DNA from 2 places in the Agrobacterium sp. CG674 genome. Region 1 is predicted to be linked to the other one. Evidence: predicted binding sites of a transcription regulator. Region 1 holds the regulator's gene; the other holds the start of a gene.

Evidence for each region. The regulator LexA, encoded in region 1, represses DNA repair genes until DNA is damaged. The targets are predictions, from matches to a motif close to TGTTCNNNNTGTGTTCNG.
Region 2: dinB (DNA polymerase IV) is a predicted target of LexA. The motif match lies at 1,355-1,372, and genes of this name have one in related genera.

The regions. Positions count from the first base shown of each region.
Region 1 covers NZ_JBNWDZ010000003.1:231,134-234,278, forward strand. Annotated here, with positions in the region: gene ACQZ51_RS10305 (glutathione S-transferase family protein) at 1-507, opposite strand, end outside; gene lexA (transcriptional repressor LexA) at 859-1,581, opposite strand; gene kdsA (3-deoxy-8-phosphooctulonate synthase) at 1,825-2,673, shown strand; gene eno (phosphopyruvate hydratase) at 2,897-3,145, shown strand, end outside.
Region 2 covers NZ_JBNWDZ010000012.1:19,942-23,086, forward strand. Annotated here, with positions in the region: gene ACQZ51_RS21965 (diguanylate cyclase domain-containing protein) at 185-1,120, shown strand; gene dinB (DNA polymerase IV) at 1,593-2,669, shown strand; gene ACQZ51_RS21975 (hypothetical protein) at 2,659-3,145, shown strand, end outside.

The DNA.
Region 1 (3,145 bases):
TGTCTGGAACCGAAACGCAACCGGGCAGAAAAACGCATCCACAGCCGTGAATTCGGCCCCGGCCAGGAATGGACCGCCATGGGCTGCCAGCCCTTGCTGCCACAAGGCGTCGATCCGGGAAATATCTCTCCGCAATGCTTCGGATATGGAAGATGGCCGTATTCTAAGACCAACGCTCATCGGATGGTTGTTGCGCAACGTGGAAAAGCCCGCATGCATTTCCGCAGCGGCAGAGCGAGACCAGGCCCGGGCCTTGGCATCCGCTGCCCAAACGCCATCATGCTTTTCCGCAAGATATTCGGTGATGGCGAGCGATTCCCATACGGTCAGATCGCCATCCACAAGACATGGAACTTTCGATGTCGGTGAAAACTCCGAAAATGCATGGTCCTTGTCATCGAAACGCATGAATCGCTCAGAAAATTCAATTCCGAGCGTGCGCATCAGCACCCAGATTCGCAGTGACCAAGACGAGTAATTCTTGTTGGCGATGAAAAGTTGATACATGAGCAGCGCTCCTGAAAGGCAGCGATCAAAAAGAAGAAGACTATCAATAACCCAGAGAATTTCTTGCATAAAGCCATGCACAGCGATGGCATCATTCAAATTATTTGATGGCCGTAACCAGCTTGGCGATCAATGTGGGTCACAAACGGCATTCTAAACGCAGCAGCCAATTCCCATGCAAAATCTCTGCCGCTATAACGGAAATCCGCTACAAAGCACACAATCACAGTGGAATGGATACCCGGCTAATAAGTTTCATCCTTGTTGTCGCTGCGTGGTGACTTGAGGCCCCGCGAGCGCAACAGAATTAAGACTCCGTATGAAACGCGCGTGCAGAGCTTTCCAAGCTGATCAGTGATAACGCCTGATCAGACCAACCAGCTTTCCCTGAATCTTGACTCTATCCGGTCCAAATATGCGGGTTTCATAAGCAGGGTTCGCAGCTTCCAGTGCGATAGAGGCGCCGTTGCGACGGAAGCGCTTGAGCGTTGCCTCCTCTTCGTCCACCAGAGCCACGATGATATCTCCGGGATTTGCGGTGCTGGTATCCTTGATAATGACGGTATCGCCGTCAAATATACCGGCTTCGATCATCGAATCGCCTTTAACCTCAAGCGCGTAATGCTCGCCTGCACCCAGCATATCCATCGGCACGACCACATCATGAGTGTTGTTCTGGATGGCGGAGATTGGCACGCCCGCTGCAATGCGTCCCATGACCGGTACGCTGACTGATTCGGAGTTTCTGCTGTTGGAAGATGATGGCTGAGGCCGTTGTTCGACCGCTGCAGCTTTGCCCAGACTGCCTTCAATAACGCTTGGCGTGAAGCCGCGCTGTGGCTTTTCTGGGGGTGAATATGATTCGGGAAGCTTGATAACCTCAAGCGCACGGGCTCTATTTGGTAGCCGGCGAATGAAACCGCGCTCCTCCAAGGCTGTGATCAACCGATGGATGCCTGACTTGGAGGCAAGCTCGAGTGCATCCTTCATTTCATCGAAAGATGGTGGCACGCCGGACTCTTTCATTCTCTCATGAATGAATAGAAGCAGTTCCTGCTGTTTGCGCGTGAGCATGAAGAGACCCTTGACGATTCGAGGCGGAGATTCGGGAAACAAATACAGAACGAACACTATCTGTTCCATATGTGTTCTGCAATCCCTTAAAACTCAGTGAAAGTACAAACGAGTTTCAACGTTGCCCACAATCCCGCCGAATACCGCTCCTATACCGTGACTCGCTGTCGGCTTACTGCTACATGCGTTGCTAAGATCGGGCGTGATGCCCGTGCACTGTTTCATTTGTTCCAAGGGAAAACCATGAGTGCGACGAACAATCTGAAGGTCATTGCCGGCGAGGGCGCTGGAGCGGTCTCTTTCTCGAACACCGAACGATTTTCCCTGATTGCCGGTCCGTGCCAGATGGAAAGCCGCGACCATGCTTTCATGATTGCCGAAACGCTGGCCGAACTCTGTGGCAAGCTGGGAATCGGTCTGGTTTACAAATCATCCTACGACAAGGCCAACCGCACCTCGCTTTCGGGCCAGCGTGGCATTGGCATCGACAAGGCGCTTGAAGTTTTCGCAGAATTGAAGGCGCAGTTCGGATTTCCAGTCTTGTCGGACATTCACACCGAAGAGCAGTGCGCCATTGTCGCGCCCGTCATAGATATTCTGCAGATTCCGGCATTTCTCAGCCGTCAGACGGACCTGCTGGTGGCTGCTGCAAAGACCGGCCGAGTGATCAACGTAAAGAAGGGCCAGTTTCTGGCACCTTGGGACATGAAGAACGTGCTGGCCAAGCTAAATGACAGCGGCAACTCCAATGTGCTGCTGTGCGAGCGTGGTGCATCCTTCGGCTACAATACTCTAGTGTCGGATATGCGCTCACTGCCAATCATGGCATCGCTCGGTGCGCCAGTGATATTCGACGCGACCCATTCGGTTCAGCAGCCGGGCGGGCAGGGTGGCTCGACGGGCGGTCAACGCGAATTCGTGGAAACATTGGCACGCGCGGCGGTGGCAGTTGGTGTTGCCGGTCTTTTCATAGAAACGCATGAAGACCCTGATAATGCGCCATCCGATGGCCCCAACATGGTTCACCTGAAAGATATGCCGAAGCTTCTCGAAAAACTTCTGGCTTTCGACAATATCACCAAGTCCACCTGATAGTTCGGCGCCGAGAGGCGTCGAAGGAAACCATCGCGCAGGACGGGGCTTGTCATTGTAATTTCTTCCGCATCGGCTACAGCGGAAGACGACCACCAAACGACTCGCCGCTCTGGCGACGTGTTTTTATCGCAAGCCGGAATCTGAAACTTCTTCACAGGTTCCCTCATGCGCTTTAAGACATGCACCTGAAAAACACTGTTCCAATCCTAAGGGAGAGATCATGACAGCCATTACCGACATTATCGCACGCGAAATTCTCGACAGCCGCGGCAACCCGACCGTTGAGGTAGATGTCTATCTTGAAGACGGCTCCTTCGGCCGCGCAGCGGTTCCATCGGGCGCATCCACCGGCGCACATGAAGCTGTAGAGCTGCGCGATGGCGGTAAGCGTTACCTCGGTAAGGGCGTCGAGAAGGCAGTCGAAGCCGTCAACACGGAAATCTTCGATGCGCTGGGCGGTTTCGATGCC
Region 2 (3,145 bases), on a different contig from region 1:
TCTTCCAAAATGAGGTTGGTCTTTCCCCCAGACTGCGCCCAGTCATTGAAACAGGTAACACGTCTGGCCCAAAATGGTGGTTAAACACCACTTACCTGTTAACCCTTCGGTTGTAGCACTATCCTTGGTAAGACGTAAAAGGCTTGTTGACATCGCGAGCCACCAGCGACGCTTGGGAGGGTGCATGAAAGAGCTGTTTGCCCGCACAGAGGGGGTCGACGCCGCCTCATTTCGCAATTGCCACATTATTCTGGACGCGTTACCGGTCGCCGTGTCGTGGGCCGGCCTTCCGGGCGGTGAAATTAGGTTCATCAACCGCGCCTTCACCCGTCTCTTCGGATATGGCGAGAAACACTTCCTGACAGTCGATCAATGGATATCCGAGGTTTACGACACCTCTCTTGAGCAAGAGATGGCCCGGGAGCACTGGGCCGCCCTCTGGCGAAGCGAGCAGTCGGGGATCGGTCAAATCGAGCCACTTGAACTTAAGGTTCGCTGCGCCGACGGTTCATTTCGCACGACGCAACATCGGGGCGCGCTTCTCTGGGATATCGGGATTGCGGTTGCGACCTTTGAGGACATTTCACCACGAAAGAAAACCGAAGACGCCGTACGACGGATGGCGATGGAAGACCCCTTAACCGAACTTGCCAATCGGAGAGCCCTTCAAGAGAGGTGGCAGAGCGAAATCTGCTCGGAGCATAGCGAGCCAATGGCGGTCCTGTTGATCGACCTCGATGGTTTCAAACCCGTCAATGACCAGCATGGGCACGATACTGGCGATCAGGTTCTCATGATGGTGGCAGCCAGATTGCTAGCCTGCGTCCGCAATGCCGACGTTGTTGGGCGCATTGGTGGCGACGAGTTCGTGGTGTTGCTTTTCGGACTGGGTGACGGCCATGAAGCCGGCGAAATTTGTCGACGAATTCACAATAGTCTCACAGCGCCCTTCATTTGCGACGGGTCGTTGATAGAGGTCGGTGCCAGTATAGGCGTAAGCCTTTACCCCCAGGACGGCCAAACCCTGCAGGCACTCATGCGGTCTGCTGATCAGGCGCTGTATCGCAGGAAAAAAGCCCGCGCTGGCGGCTGGGAGTGGTTTGCCAAGCCCGCCGCCTGAGATGTACTATTCAATGATCTATCCGGAACGCCTTGAACCAATTCGAACTGCCGACGCGTAGTTTAACGAACCGAACGCATTGATCTCTAACTAGAATCCTACAGCACCAGTGTTAGCTGGGCAATGTGCGTGTCGGCGGCCTGTGACTTAGCCTAACTCTTTCGGCGGACTCTGACACTCCGCTCGCCCGAGCTCCCGCAAACTCCCTATTTCCATTCCTCGAAAAATGCAATATGTTCTCTTTTTGTTCTATTTCGTTTGATGATCTTGTCGGGACCATCAGTTTACGATTCATTGAGGAGAATCAGGTTGATGTCAGGGAAAGGCCGTGATCGAAAACCCCTCTCGGCGCTCCCGCTGAGCTCTGTCTCGTTAACTCACCTTGATAAGAGTGACTATCGTGTTTGACGATTTCACAACTCCTACCGATGCCCCCAGTCAGGGGTCGGACCATAATCGTCACATCGTGGCTGTGCAGGCGCCGCAGCGGAAAATCATTCACATCGATATGGACGCCTTCTATGCGTCGGTTGAACAGCGGGACAATCCCGACCTGCGTGGCAAGCCTGTTGCGGTCGGCCATGGAGAAGCACGTGGTGTGGTGGCTGCCGCGAGCTACGAGGCGCGCAAATTCGGTGTTCATTCGGCGATGCCGTCTGTGACTGCAATACGCAAATGCTCAGACCTCATCTTTGTGAAGCCTCGTTTCGATATCTACAAAACGGTCTCAAACCAAATTCGGGAGATCTTTGCCGAATACACGTCGCTCATCGAGCCGCTTTCGCTCGACGAGGCCTACCTCGATGTAACCGAAAACCACAAGGGTATCGACATCGCGACAACAATCGCCGAGGAAATCCGTACTAAGATCAAGGAGGTGACCCGTCTGACAGCCTCTGCCGGCGTCAGCTACAATAAGTTCCTGGCAAAGATGGCAAGCGATCAACGAAAACCCGATGGCCTGTTCGTGATTACACCAAAAAACGGTCCGGGGTTTGTCGAAGTGCTGCCAGTGAATAAATTTCACGGCGTCGGGCCTGCCACGGCCGAACGAATGAGGCAGCACGGGATTGAGACTGGCCTTGACCTAAGATCAAAATCACTCGCTTTCCTGCAGCAACATTTTGGTAAAAGCGGTCCCTATTTCTACGGGATTGCCCGCGGGATCGATGGTCGCGAGGTTCGGGCTGACCGAGAGCGAAAGTCGGTTGGTGCCGAAGATACGTTCATGGAAGACATAGATCGGATAGACTTCGCGCGTGGTGAGCTCCCCCCACTGATCGAGAAAGTGTGGCGCCATTGCCAGGCGCACAGACTGAGCGGCAAGACGGTGACACTGAAGGTCAAATATTCTGATTTTGAGCAAGCAACTCGCAGCCGCACCGTGAACGCACCGGTCTCGTCCGGCGAAGACATCCTCGAAATTGCCAATCAGCTATTGACGTCCGTTGCCCCGTTCAGAAAGCCGGTGCGGCTTCTCGGTGTAATGCTTTCGTCTCTCACACCAATTGCCAGCGTGGCAAAGGGTCAGCTGCTACTTGAACTGTAGAACGCGTTCACCGAGCGAATGCCAGTGCAAGATCGAGCTACGTCCGGACCTGGCGCAAGCTAGCTGGCAGGCTCCGGCACTCAACAATGCGTTCACCCAAGAGCTCTACCACCCAATCATGGAGACGCTCAGGAACAGCCATGCGAGCACCCGTAAGTCCCCTGAAGAGAGCATCGGCGATACCCTCGGAACCGAGGGCGGCAAACACCTCATCGGAACGCAGGATGTCGGCAGTTGCCATGAGTTCAAGGCCCGGGAAGCGCTCGCCGGAGACCTTGATTGCCTTGCGTTCGTCGATTACGGCAGTTCGGTTCAACGAAACGGCGACCGCCAGCGTGGCGGCCTCACCGTCGTCAAGCGTCATTTGCGCCGGTCCACTCACGAGGCTTTCGAACAACTGCTCAGCCTCTTCATCAAACGCCAGGAACTCCAGCAATCCTTCCTGAACGAGGCGCTGGGCCAACTCGCCATCGTTC